DNA from 2 places in the Listeria immobilis genome. Region 2 is predicted to be linked to the other one. Evidence: predicted binding sites of a transcription regulator. Region 2 holds the regulator's gene; the other holds the start of a gene.
The links. The regulator NrdR, encoded in region 2, represses ribonucleotide reductase genes. The targets are predictions, from matches to a motif close to AACACNATATATNGTGTT.

Region 1 (7,537 bases), on a different contig from region 2:
TGTACTGAAAGCTAAAATTTTCCGGGAAAAGTGAAAGGGCAAATTCAATATCTTTTTTCTGATAAATTACTATCTCGCATTCAGTTAATGTTTGGCATAATAAAGTAAATGGGCGATTGTCAAAAATAGTATAGTAACCCATAAAAAAATTATCATTAAAAATAGAATAGATTTGATTTTTTTCATAATCAATATATCCTGCTATAATTCCAGTTTTAAGCAGGTATAGACAATCTTTATTTTCCAATGCTAAATCATTCAATATGGTATTCGCCGGAACTGTTATTTGAGTGGATTCAAGTTTGTATTGCTCCATCATGTGGATAAATTCCTCATGGTTAAATGGAAAAGCCATTTTTTCGTCTCCTTTAAAACTAATGATTAAAATAATAGTATAGCACTGTTTTAACAAATGGAATGACTAAAAATAGACTTTAAAAATGGTAGTATCCTCCCAAAACAGCTTAATTTAAAATTAAAGTGTGACTATTTTCCGACTTTATAAGAAGAGCCATTTCCGGTTACAACAATGGTTTTGTTTTTATTGGTTTGGTAGATTTTCGCCTTTGCCTTTGTTAAGGTTCTAACCGTTTGTGAGTTTGGATGATCATATCCATTTTTACCAACACTAATGATTGCGTATTTAGGTTTTACAATATTAACAAAAGTAGCGCTAGTGGCGTTTTTGGAGCCTTGTGTACTAACTTTTAATATATCTGCCCGTAATTTCTTTTTCGCTTTTATCATATCTTTTTCAGCTTTTACTTGTGCATCACCAGTAAAAAGGAAAGTGTTTCTTTTGTAAGTTACATGAAGGACAGCACTCCAATTATTTCGATCTGTTTTCCCGTAGGACTTAACGGGACCAACAAATTGTGCTGTTACACCTTTTACAGGTAACTTTAATCCAACTTTGGCATTTTTGATGGTTAACCTTTTCTTTTTAGCAGTATTGACAAAATTTTTATATGCTGCAGTAGTATTAGTGGATTTAGGTGCATAAAGACTTTTGACTTTGATGCTATTCATTACTTCTGGAAGCCCACCAATATTATCTGCATCCGGGTGAGAAGCAATCATGATTTCGATATCTTTTACTTTTAATTTTTTTAGATAATTAACAACGGTTTTCCCTTTACCTTTGTTTCCGGCATCGATTAAAATATCTTCACCATTTGGAGCTTTAATATAAATAGCGTCCCCTTGACCTACATCGATGAAGTGCACTTTAATACTTGGTGCGGCAGCCTCTGCTTGCATGGAGCTAGGAATAGATATTCCAGTCACTAAAGCAAAAACAAGCAAAATGTTAACAATTCCTTTTTTCATCCATATCCCTCTATTCTTTTAAATAAATTCTTTTAAAAACTTATAAACCCCATCTGCTTCGTTGGTGTCTGTAATGTTGTTTGCTGCGGCTTTAACGTTGTCGCTTGCGTTTTCCATTGCAACTCCGATACCGGCATATTCTAGCATACCGATGTCGTTTTCTCCGTCTCCAAAAGTGATGATTCTTTCACGTGGAATGTTGTAATGTTTTCCGAGTGCTTCAACAGCCGTTCTCTTATCAGAATTAGCAGGTAAGATTTCTAAATTATTATGATGAGAAGAAAGAACGCGAATCCCAGTTGCTCCGTTCAAGGCAGTTCGAACAGCAGTTAAGCGAGAGGCATCTTCTTCGGCAACAACAATAGCATTTAAAAAGTGATGTAAATTTTCATCAAAGGCTCCGGAATCATTAATTGAAACCAGTGAAAAACGATCATGACCAGTATCTAGTCGACTTTTGTCAGCAAGACTTTGGAAAAAAGCAGGTGGCTCCTTTGTATAAAATAATGTATTGGTAGAAAAGAAAAATAATGGTAAATCAAAATCACGCATAATATGATAGGTATCACGAATGGCTTTTTCTTCTAAAGTTGTTTTAAGAAGCGGTTCATCTCGAATCGCGGCATAGGAACCATTAGAAGCAATAACGTGACCGGAATTGCTCACTTGTAAGCCAACTTCACGTGCGGAACGATACATCCGGCCAGTGGAAATGGAAAAAATATGACCGTCATTTTCTAAAGTTTGAATTAAATCACGTGTTTTTTCTGATACGGTTTGATCCGAGCGTAATAAGGTACCATCAATATCAGAACAAATTAAATATTTTTTAGTCAAATATAATCATCCTTTTTAGTTAATAACTTAAGTATACCATGTACGAACGGGAATAGTTATTATGATACAATAGAATTATACATAATTTTTAACATTAAATTTGTTTGAAAATATAAGTGTAAGGGGTTTTATAATGAATAAACTTAATTGGGCAATTCTTGGTCCGGGTTCGATTGCGCACCAATTTGCCGAGGGAATGAAAGGCTTAGACCGTGAAATTTATGCAGTAGGGGCTAGAAATTTGGAGAAGGGCCAAGCATTTGCCGAACAATATGATATTAAAAATGTATATGATGACTTTGATAAAATGCTTGCTGACCCAGTGATAGATGTGGTTTATATTGCAACGCCGCACTCCAATCACTATGAATATATTATGAAAAGCTTGCAAAATGGTAAGCATGTGCTAGCGGAAAAAGCAATTACAGTGAGCAGTGCCGAATTGGATGAAATAAGTGCGCTTGCAAAAGAAAAAGGCTTAATTGTCAAAGAAGCGATGACGATTTTCCACATGCCACTTTATAAAAAATTACGAGAAGTGGTTAATTCGGGCGAAATTGGCAAATTAAAACTTATCCAAGTTGCATTCGGAAGCGCAAAAGAAAAAGACCCAAGCAACCGTTTTTACAATATGGATTTAGCGGGTGGAGCGCTGCTTGATATTGGTACATACGCGTTAAGCTTTGCGCGCTATTTCTTAACGGAAGCTCCAAATGAGATATTAACAACGATGAAAAAATTCGAAACGGGTGTGGATGAGCAATCTGGCATTTTGCTTAAGAATAAGGAAGAAGAGCTTGCAGTCGTGTCGCTATCTTTCCGAGCAAAAGTGCCAAAACGTGGAATTGTTGCTTGTGAAGAAGGGTTTATTACTGTCGACGAATACCCGCGTGCAAGCCGAGCAACTGTGACTAACACGACTACAGGAAAAGTAGAAGAAATTGTTGCTGGTGATACGGATAAAGCGTTAGAATACGAAATTACAGCAATGGAAGAAAGTATCTCTACAGGAGAAAATCCAACATCCGAGTTAACGAATGATGTTATTGCGATTATGACGGATGTTAGAACACAATGGGGTATTAAGTTTCCGTTTGAAAAATAAGAAAAGCCAGCCGTTAAAATTCGGCTGGCTTTTCATTAGTATTTTAGTCTGTCAAATTATCTTCTGTTACTGGATCAAAGAAGTGAGATTTAGACATTTCAAATGCAAGTGTAAGTACTTCATTTGGTTGGTGTTCAGAGCGAGCATCAACACGAGCAACAAATTCATGTGTACCAACACGGCTATGAAGCATAAATTCAGCACCAGTTAATTCAGCTACAATAGTAGTTGCTTTGAAAGTATAACCTGGGTTTGCTTCAATCACAATTGGTTCATCATGGATGTCTTCAGGACGAATACCGAAAACGATTTCTTTACCGTCGAATCCTCTATCTTTAAGAAGTTTTAGTTTGCCTTCTGGTACAGCGATAGTGAAATCATCACCGATAAAGTGGGTACCTTCTAAACGACCTTTGAAGAAGTTCATTGCGGGACTACCAATAAAGCCGGCTACGAACATATTTACTGGATGATCATACACTTGTTTTGGTGAACCAACTTGTTGGATAACACCATCTTTCATAATAACGATACGAGTAGCCATTGTCATAGCTTCTGTTTGGTCATGGGTAACGTAAATCATTGTAGTATCTAATTGTTGGTGTAGTTTTGTAATTTCCGCACGCATTTGGACACGTAGTTTTGCATCCAAGTTGGAAAGTGGTTCATCCATTAAGAATACTTTGGCATCACGAACGATTGCACGTCCTAAAGCAACACGTTGACGTTGACCACCGGAAAGTGCGCTTGGTTTACGTTTTAAGTACTCTGTTAGACCAAGAATGTTTGCTGCATGTTCAACACGTTCTTTAATAGCATCTTTTGGCATTTTACGTAATTTTAAGCCGAAAGCCATGTTATCATATACAGTCATATGTGGGTAAAGTGCATAGTTTTGGAATACCATTGCGATGTCGCGGTCTTTTGGTGCAACGTTATTCATTACTTTGCCATCAATGGATAATTCCCCTTTAGAAATTTCTTCTAGTCCAGCAATCATACGTAAAGTAGTAGATTTACCACAACCAGATGGACCAACGAAAACGATAAACTCTTTGTCGTCGATTTCTAAATTAAAATCAGATACTGCTGTTACTTTGTTATCATATATTTTATAAATATGTTCTAGTGATAATTGTGCCAACTAACTTCGCCTCTTTCTATTTTTTAACTTGTGTCTATTGTATATGAAAACGCTTTACAAAAACTATGGCAACCTGCACAAAGAAAATTTTCATCCATTGGGCAACTTGCTTAATTACCAAAAAACGAAAACGATGTAAAGTGACAAAAGACCTTTTATGTGAAGAAAATTTCATGTTATTTAATTCTTTAGTCCCAATTACAAAAAAACCTCAGATATCATTATAAAAAAACTTCATCTTGTGTTATATTATTAAAGCAGGCACAATATATAGTTAGTGAGGGATTATCATGTACGTGGAACAACTTAATGAACAAATGGTAATAAAAAGGGATGGCCGTAAAGCAAGTTTTGACTTAATTAAAATTCGTAATGCGATAGAAGCATCTATGAAGGCAATTAATTTAGAAGATGAAACTTTTTTAGAAGAGGTTTTGCTTGAGGTTGTAAGTGAATTACCTAACAAGGCAGATATGACCATTGATGAAATCCAGAATAGCGTTGAAAATACTTTAATGAAATCAACGTATCCAGATGTTGCGAGGGCTTACATAGAATATCGTCACGACCGCGATCATGAGCGCGAGAACATCACAGACATGCACAAAAGTGTAGAAAAATTACTACAAAAAGACAAAACAGTCGTCAATGAAAATGCCAACAAAGATGCAACTGTATTTAACACCCAACGAGATTTGACAGCAGGAGCCGTAGCCAAAAGTTATGCATTAAAATATATGCTGCCAAAACACGTATCCAATGCCCATTTAAAGGGAGAAATTCATTTTCATGATTTAGATTATAGCCCGTATCATGCAATGACAAATTGTTGCTTAATTGATATTGAAGGTATGCTATCAAAAGGTTTTACAATTGGAAATGCTAATGTAGAAAGTCCGAAATCCATCCAAACAGCGACAGCACAAATTGCACAAATCATCGCAAATGTAGCTAGTTCGCAGTATGGTGGTTGTTCTGTAGATAGAATTGATGAAGTATTATCTGTTTATGCCCGTTTGAATTTTGAAAAGCATAAGAAAGACGCAGTAGAATGGGTAGTTCCGGAAAAACAAGAAGGATATGCAGAAGAAAAAACGCGTAAAGATATTTATGATGCAATGCAAAGTTTGGAATATGAAATTAATACATTATACACAAGTAATGGTCAAACGCCATTTGTGACTTTAGGGTTTGGGCTTGGTAAAGATTGGTTTGCACGAGAAATTCAAAAAGCAATCCTAAAAGTTCGAATTGGTGGTGTTGGGAAAGATAAACATACAGCTATTTTCCCTAAATTAGTATTTTCGATTCGACGTGGAACTAATTTAAATGCTGCTGACCCTAATTATGATATTAAACAATTAGCGCTAGAATGCTCTTCTAAGCGGATGTATCCGGATGTACTCAATTATGATTCGCTCGTTCGTTTAACCGGTGATTTTAAAGTGCCAATGGGTTGTCGTTCATTCCTACCTGCGTGGACTAACGAGAACGGGGAACATGTAAATGCTGGTAGAAATAATCTTGGTGTTGTAACGCTAAACATTCCACGTATTGCTATCCAAAGTGGTGGAGATAAAGAGCGTTTCTGGGAAATTTTCCATGAACGGATGAAAACAGTCAAAGATGCACTTCTTTTCCGTTTAAACCGTGTACGTCAAGCTCGTCCAGAAAATGCGCCAATTTTATATAAGTATGGTGCTTTCGGTAAACGACTGCAAGATGGGGAAAATGTTGATCAACTTTTCAATAAAGAGCGCTCGACAATTTCTATTGGCTATATCGGATTGTATGAAGCGGCAACTGTGTTTTATGGTGGCGAATGGGAAGGCGATACAGCTGCAAAAGATTTTACACTAGATATTCTTAAAGAGTTAAAAGCTTATGCAGATAACTGGAAAGATGAATATGGCTATTGGTTTAGTGTCTATTCTACCCCGAGTGAAAGTTTAACAGATCGTTTCAATCGCTTAGATAAAGAAAAATACGGCGTAATTAAAGACATCACAGATAAAGACTACTACCAAAATTCATTCCACTATGATGTACGCAAAAAAATTACACCATTTGAAAAAATTGATTTTGAAAAAGACTACCCAGAATATTGTTCAGGCGGATTTATTCATTACTGTGAGTATCCAAAAATGGTTCATAATACGAAAGCGCTTGAAGCAGTGTGGGATTATTCTTATGATCGCGTAGCTTACCTTGGTACTAATACGCCAATTGATAAATGCTATGAATGTGACTTTGAAGGAGAATTTGTACCAACAGAAGAAGGTTTTAAATGTCCAAGTTGCGGCAATACGGATCCTGAAAAAGCGGATGTTGTAAAACGCACATGTGGCTATTTAGGAAACCCGATGAAACGCCCAATGGTACATGGACGTCATGTGGAAATTAGTAATCGTGTAAAACATATGGAGAATTTAGGTGAATAATCCAAAACCGTGTGAATGGAAGTCGACTGAATTATCCAGAGGGTATATAGCTGACTATAAAGCATTCAATTTTGTTGATGGGGAGGGCGTACGGTGCAGTTTGTACGTATCTGGATGTCCTTTTCACTGCGAAGGTTGCTACAATAAAGCTGCGCAATCATTTAAGTATGGTAAGCCTTATACAAAAGAATTGGAAGATGTTATTTTAAAAGATATTGGGCATGAGAGTGTTCAAGGATTGACGCTTCTTGGTGGGGAACCATTTTTAAATACGGCCACTTGCTTATCTGTTGTGAAGCGAATCCGTGAGACCTATGGCGAAACGAAAGATATCTGGTCATGGACAGGTTATACTTGGGATGAAATGATGCAAGAAACGCCTGATAAACTAGAGTTGCTTTCGTTAATAGATGTGCTTGTCGACGGACGATTCGAACAAAAATTATTCGATCCAAATTTAGCTTTCCGAGGTTCTAGCAATCAACGAATTATTGATGTACAAAAATCACTTAATCAAAATGAAGTAGTGCTTTATCAGCTATAAAAATAAGCAGAAATCAGATATACACCATTTTAAAATGACTGTATACAATGATTTCTGCTTATTTATCGTTTAATATAACTCAGGGCGTCTGTCTGTGAAAATAGGAATAGTTCCTCTTGTTTCTCCAACTAAATTTA
Region 2 (7,537 bases):
TTGGAAAATGGTCTTATGGACGAATTAGAAAAAAACGAACAATTAGCTTTAATGGCAGATTTAGAATTACCGTTAACTTTTGTCCTTGCTCAAATGGAAATGCAAGGTGTAAGTGTTGATACTAAACGACTGGAAGATATGAAAGTAGAATTAGCTGGTCGACTAAAAACACTGGAAGAGTCCATTCATTCGCATGCGGGAGAAGATTTTAATATTAATTCGCCTAAACAATTAGGAGTGATTTTATTTGAAAAGTTAGGACTTCCGGCTGTAAAGAAAACAAAAACGGGTTATTCTACGGCCGCAGATGTTTTGGAAAGTTTATCAGGTAAACATGCCATTATTGATGAAATCTTGTTATATCGCCAACTTGGGAAAATCCAATCCACTTATATTGAAGGCCTTCTAAAAGTAACAGATAAAACATCACATAAAGTGCATACACGTTTTAATCAAACATTAACTCAAACAGGGCGACTTAGCTCCGTTGATCCGAATTTGCAAAATATTCCTATTCGATTAGAAGAAGGGCGCAAAATTAGACAAGTTTTTGTTCCAAGCAAACCTGGCTGGAAAATATTTTCAGCAGATTATTCACAAGTGGAATTGCGTGTTTTAGCTCATATTTCTGAAGATGAAAATCTGATTTATGCATTTAAACATGATTATGATATTCATACAAAAACTGCAATGGATGTTTTCCATGTTGAAAAAGAAGCAGTGGATTCACTCATGCGCCGTCAAGCAAAAGCGGTTAATTTTGGTATCGTTTATGGTATAAGTGATTACGGACTTTCGCAAAACCTTGGCATTACAAGAAAAGAAGCGAAAGATTTTATTGATCGTTACTTTGTCAGCTATCCAGCAGTAAAAGAATATATGCAAGATATTGTACGTTTTGCAAAAGAAAAAGGTTATGTAGAAACTATTTTGCATAGACGTCGTTATATTCCAGAGATTGTCAGTCGTAATTTTAATGTTCGCGGATTTGCAGAAAGAACTGCGATGAATACACCTATCCAAGGAAGTGCTGCGGATATTATCAAAAAAGCGATGATTCTAATGAGCGACCGCCTAAAATCCGAAAAATTAGAAGCTAAGTTATTACTTCAAGTACACGATGAACTTATTTTTGAAGCACCAGAAGCAGAAATTGCTAAATTAGAAGAAATTGTACCAGATGTTATGGAAAATGCTGTAGAACTATCTGTACCACTTAAGGTCGATAGCGCTTTTGGAGATACTTGGTATGATGCAAAATAAATAGAGAAACGGGGAGTTTAAATATGCCAGAAATGCCGGAAGTAGAAAATGTCCGCACCACTTTACAAGCGCTCGTTCCTGGTAAAAAAATTGATCAAGTGATTGTTCATGTTCCCAAAATGATAAAAAATATGCCACCAGATGAGTTTGTGCATATGCTTGTTGGGCAAGAAATCGAAGGAGTACGTCGTCGCGGAAAATTTTTACTTTTTGATTTAACGAATTGCACCATTTTGTCCCATTTGCGGATGGAAGGCAAGTTTAGATTAATGGATGAAAATGAAGAGGTAAGTAAGCATACGCATATTATTTTCCATTTTGAGGATCATACAGAACTGCGCTTTTTAGATGTGCGAAAATTTGGGACGATGGAAGTTACGAATAAATACGGTGAAAGTGAAACAAATTCCATTAAAAAGTTGGGACCTGAACCTCTTACACCAGCGTTTACGTTAACCGATTTTGCAGCTGGGGTGAAAAAAACTAGTCGTGCAATCAAAACAGCTTTATTAGACCAAAAATTAGTCGCAGGAATTGGTAATATATATGCGGATGAGATTTGTTTTGAAGCAAAAATTCGCCCTGAAAGACCAGCTAACTCACTTTCTAATAAAGAAATCAAGCGTATCTTTGAAGCAACCAAAAGTATAATGAAAGAAGCTGTAGCACTTGGCGGTTCGACTGTGAGAACGTATGTGAATTCGGAGGGGAAATTAGGACAGTATCAAGATAAGCTGAAAGTATACGGGAAAACGGAGGAGCCATGTGTGATTTGCGGAACTCCAATTGAAAAAATAAAGCTAAATGGGCGAGGAACACATTTTTGTCCAAATTGTCAAAAGTAGAGAGTGGGACGAATCATGGGAAAAACGATTGGTTTAACAGGAAGCGTGGCAACAGGAAAATCTACTGTAAGCAAAATGATTCAGAAGGCTGGAATTCCTGTCATAGATGCAGATATTGCGGCAAGGAAAGTAGTTGAGCCAGGAACAGCAGGGCTTAAGGAAATTATTAATTACTTTGGTGCGGATATATTGCTGGAAGATGGCACATTAAATCGGCCCAAGCTAGCAAATATTATTTTCAAAAACAAAGAAAAACGAGAAAAATTAAATGCAATCACCCATCCTCGCGTGAAAGAATATATGTTAGCGGAGCGAAAACGCTATTTTGCAGCCGGTGAACAAGTAGTATTTTTTGATATTCCACTTTTATTTGAAAGTCATTTAGAATCACTTGTTGATCAAATTGTTGTCGTTTGGGTTACACCTGAAACTGAATTAAAACGCTTAATGAGGCGAAATCATTTGACCGAGGAGGCGGCTTTAGAACGAATAAATAGCCAAATCGGGATTGATGAAAAAGCCAAAAAAGCGGACCTAGTAATTAATAACGATGAAACGCTCGAAAAAACAGAGAAACAAGTTGCGGATTTTATTGATCAAATTATTAAGAACAAATAGCCACCCTTACTTTCACATGGTATAATGAGGCATACAAATAAACAGACAGAGATGTTTTAGGGATAGGAGTGAATTTTTGTGAGATGTCCTACTTGTAAATATAATGGAACACGTGTTGTAGACTCAAGACCGGCAGATGATGGCAATTCTATCAGACGTCGACGTGAATGTGAAAAATGTGGATTTCGCTTTACTACATTTGAAAAGGTAGAGGAAAGTCCTTTAATAGTTGTAAAAAAAGATGGCGCACGAGAAGAATTTGCTCGTGAAAAAGTTCGCCGTGGTTTAATTAGAGCATGTGAAAAACGGCCAGTTAGTGCAGAACAAATCGAGGAAATTGTTAATGAGGTGGAGCGCGAACTTAGAAACATTGGTGATAGTGAAATTGCCTCTGATTTAATCGGTGAAAAAGTAATGAATAAATTGGCTAATTTGGACGAGGTTGCTTATGTCCGATTTGCTTCGGTTTATCGTCAGTTCAAAGATATTAGTGTTTTTGTAGAAGAATTAAAAGATTTGATGGAAAAAAATAAAGATAGGTGAGTGTAAATTGACGGAATTTTGGATGGAACTTCAAGCGGTAGATAGTTATCAAGTGAAGGCAAGTGGTATTTTAACCGGTGCCGACCGAAAAATAATCACCATGTTATATCAACCGCTAATGGGGGCGGAATGTTTAGCTTTATATCAAACACTGTTTACTGAAGTAGAAGAAAACAGACTTTGGTCGAAAGCGCATTCCCACGTCCAACTTTTAAATATGCTCGATATTAGTTTAAAGGCACTATTTGAGGCAAGACTAAAACTCGAAGGCTTAGGTCTTTTAAAAAGTTATGTAAAAACGGAAAATGACACGCGTTTTTACATTTATGAAATCTTACCGCCCTTATCTCCAGAAAAATTCTTTTCAGACGGATTACTAAATATTTATTTATATAGCAAAATAGGTAATGCTCAGTTTCAACGGTTGCGTCGTTTTTTCTCTGATGAAGCTATTGAAACAACTACATATAGCGAAATCACTAGATCTTTTCAAGATGTTTTTGAGCCATTTAAAGGTGGAACTATAGCAACTATCGACAAAACTAACCAAACCTTAATGGATAAAACTGAACCGAAAGAAATTGAATTTGATGATGCTAGTTTTGACTTCAATTTGTTTATAAGTTTGCTATCTCCAAGTATGATTTCACGTGATAAAATAACTAAAGAAGTGCGTCAAACAATTTTGAAATTGCACGGAATTTATCAAGTTTCTGAGAAAGACATGCCAAGTTATTTGTACCGAGCGCTGGATGCTAACGGGGACATAGATATTGTATTTTTACGCAAAATTGTTCGCGAAGGTTATTCCATTGAAAATGGCACCCCACCAAAGTTACAAATGAAACAAGAAATGCCGGATGTAGAAGAACAAAAGGAAGTGCTAAACGACGAAGAAGCACTTCAAGTGTATTTAGAAAGTATCACACCATTTCAATTGCTTGTCGATATTTCCGATGGGGCAGTGCCAGCCGAAACAGATTTACGTGTAGTTGAAGAAGTAATGAACCAACAAAATTTACCTGTTCCAGTTATGAATGTCTTAATCGAATATGTCATGCTTCGACTTGACCGGAAATTGGCCAAAAACTACATGATGACAATCGCTGCACACTGGAAACGAAAAAATGTTAAAACCGCTAAAGAAGCTATGGATTTAGCTTGGCAAGAGCATGAAAAATATAAACGACTACAAGAAGAACCAGCCACAGCTAAAAAATCAAATTACAATCGAAATTACCAAAAAACAACTAGAAAAGAAATTTTACCGGATTGGTTTGATAAAGAATCCGTCCCACCAGCTGATAACAAAATGACAGATAAAGAAAAACAAACATTGGAAGAACAAGTTCGCGAAATTAAAGAACGACTAAATAAAAGGTAGGTGAAGGACATGGATAACATCGAACGCACATTAGGGCAGCTTTTTGAAGGACGAGATTTTGAAAAAGAATATCAAGGGCTAAAGCAACAAGTACTACATTATCAGCCAATCCAAGAATTTTTCAAGGCCCATAAAGCAGAAATAGACGAACAATTGATTAATCAAAATTTATCTAATTTATATGAGTTTATGACTCAACACAAAAAATTTATGGAACAAGAAGCCACTTTAATGCCTGGTTATGCGCCGAAATTGGTTTTAAATGGAGAATTTATTACTGTCAGCTATTATCCAACAAAGGAAAAAATAGAAGAAGATAAACGTCGTGCTGTGGAGAAACGTATTCGCTCTCTTTATATGCCAAAACAAGTAGTAGATGCTAGTTTAAGTGAGTTTTATACGGATGAAGAATCTAGACAACTTGCACTTGTTGAGGCGTATCAATTTTTAAAGGATTATCTTGCTAAAGACGGAGAACGTGTCAAAGCGCTTTATATTCACGGGAGCTTTGGAACTGGAAAATCTTACTTATTGGGGGCAATTGCTAAAGAACTTGCGCTTAAAGGAGTTTCAACAACTTTAGTATATCTTCCTGAATTTATGCGAGAAGTGAAGCAGTCAATTTCTGATAATACAGTGGGTGAAAAAATTCAATTCGCTAAAGAAACAGAAGTGCTAATGCTGGATGATATTGGTGCAGAATCAATGACTGCATGGACTCGTGATGAAGTTCTTGGGGCAATTTTACAGTTCCGAATGCAAGAAGAATTACCAACTTTTTTCTCATCCAATTACAATATGGATCAATTAGAAAATCATTTAATGTTCGCCCAAAATGGAAACGAAGAAAAACTTAAAGCACGTCGAATTATGGAACGTGTGCGCTATTTATCCAAAGAAGTACAGCTAGAAGGAAAAAATCGCCGTTTCTAAAAAAGCACTTGCAAATTAGCGTAATCAGGATTATAATTTGTAGTAATATAAAACAAAGTGATGAAAAGGACAACCAATTTAACGGAAAATTCTAGAGAGGAAGGGCTAGCTGGAAACCTTCTATTCGAACTTAAATTTGGACCACCTTGGAACTTCTATTAGGAACGTTTTTTACTAGTAATAATAGACGGATCGCTCCGTTATAAGCGACAAGAGTGAAATAGCTATTGCTGGTTATTTCTGAATCTTGGGTGGAACCACGAGCATAAACTCGTCCCTTGACAACAGGAGGGATGGGTTTTTTATTTTGCCCTCCTAACCATATTTTAAAAAGAAAAGGAGAGATTATTATGAAAATCACATTTCCAGATGGTGCAGTAAAAGAATTTGAGCCTGGCGTATCTACAGCCGATATTGCCGCTTCCATTAGTCCAGGGTTAAAAAAGAAAGCACTCGCAGGTAAATTAAACGGAGAATTACTTGATTTAGTAACTCCAATTCACGAAGATGGAGCAATTGAAATCGTAACACCAGATCACGAGGATGCGCTTGGTATATTGCGCCATAGTACAGCTCATTTAATGGCACAGGCGCTTAAACGACTTTATCCAGATGTGAAATTTGGTGTAGGCCCAGCAATTGATACTGGTTTTTACTATGATATTGATACAGAAGCAGTGATAAGCGATGAATCTTTAGCAGAAATTGAAAAAGAAATGCAAAAAATTGTTCGAGAAAATGTGCCAATTGAACGTGAAGTGGTTTCTCGTGAAGAAGCAATCAAACGTTTTAAAGCAATTGGTGATGAATATAAATTAGAACTTATTGAAGCAATACCGGAAGATGAAACAGTGACTATTTATACACAAGGAGAGTTTTTTGACCTTTGTCGTGGGGTTCATGTTCCTTCCACTGGTAAAATCCAAGTATTTAAACTATTAAGCGTGGCTGGGGCATACTGGCGTGGAGATAGTAATAATAAAATGTTACAACGTATTTACGGAACAGCATTCTTTGATAAAAATGGCTTAAAAGAATTTATCCAGATGCAAAAAGAAGCCAAAGAACGTGATCATCGTAAACTGGGTAAGGAGCTAGAATTATTTACTAATAGCATTGAAGTTGGTCAAGGTTTACCACTTTGGTTACCAAAAGGTGCAACTATTCGTCGTGTTATTGAACGATATATTGTGGATAAAGAAGAACGTCTTGGTTACAATCATGTTTATACTCCAATTATGGCCAATGTCGAACTATACAAAACTAGCGGACACTGGGATCATTATCATGAAGATATGTTCCCAACTATGAAAATGGATAATGAAGAACTTGTTTTACGTCCAATGAATTGCCCGCATCACATGATGATTTATAAAAATGATATTCATAGTTATCGTGAGTTGCCTATCCGTATTGCTGAACTTGGGATGATGCACCGCTACGAAATGAGTGGCGCTTTATCAGGACTTCAGCGTGTTCGTGGTATGACACTCAATGATGCACATGTGTTTGTTCGTCCAGATCAAATTAAAGATGAATTTAAACGAGTTGTTGAGTTAATTCTTGAAGTGTATAAAGACTTTGACATTACAGATTATTCCTTCCGTTTAAGCTATCGTGATCCTAAAAATACAGAAAAATATTTTGATGATGACGCTATGTGGGAAAAGGCGCAAACAATGCTTAAATCAGCTATGGACGAAATGGAAATGGATTACTTTGAAGCAGATGGAGAAGCAGCTTTTTATGGTCCTAAACTAGATGTTCAAGTAAAAACTGCCATTGGAAAAGAAGAAACACTTTCGACAGTTCAACTAGACTTCTTACTTCCAGAGCGTTTTGACTTAACTTACATTGGTGAAGATGGCGAAAAACATCGTCCAGTTGTCATTCATCGTGGTGTCGTATCTACTATGGAACGGTTTGTTGCTTATTTAATTGAAGAATATAA

Region 1: nrdD (anaerobic ribonucleoside-triphosphate reductase) is a predicted target of NrdR. The motif match lies at 4,676-4,693, and genes of this name have one in related genera.

Annotation. Positions count from the first base shown of each region.
Region 1 covers NZ_JAASUA010000011.1:64,162-71,698, forward strand. The annotation lists gene HCJ45_RS12595 (cyclic nucleotide-binding domain-containing protein) at 1-355, opposite strand, end outside; gene HCJ45_RS12600 (ComEC/Rec2 family competence protein) at 487-1,329, opposite strand; gene HCJ45_RS12605 (HAD family hydrolase) at 1,348-2,166, opposite strand; gene HCJ45_RS12610 (Gfo/Idh/MocA family protein) at 2,300-3,271, shown strand; gene HCJ45_RS12615 (ABC transporter ATP-binding protein) at 3,315-4,415, opposite strand; gene nrdD (anaerobic ribonucleoside-triphosphate reductase) at 4,706-6,856, shown strand; gene nrdG (anaerobic ribonucleoside-triphosphate reductase activating protein) at 6,849-7,400, shown strand; gene HCJ45_RS12630 (carbon-nitrogen family hydrolase) at 7,470-7,537, opposite strand, start outside.
Region 2 covers NZ_JAASUA010000001.1:421,235-428,771, reverse strand. The annotation lists gene polA (DNA polymerase I) at 1-1,263, shown strand, start outside; gene mutM (DNA-formamidopyrimidine glycosylase) at 1,287-2,108, shown strand; gene coaE (dephospho-CoA kinase) at 2,124-2,726, shown strand; gene nrdR (transcriptional regulator NrdR) at 2,805-3,269, shown strand; gene HCJ45_RS02235 (replication initiation and membrane attachment family protein) at 3,277-4,653, shown strand; gene dnaI (primosomal protein DnaI) at 4,663-5,586, shown strand; T-box leader at 5,638-5,868, shown strand; gene thrS (threonine--tRNA ligase) at 5,937-7,537, shown strand, end outside.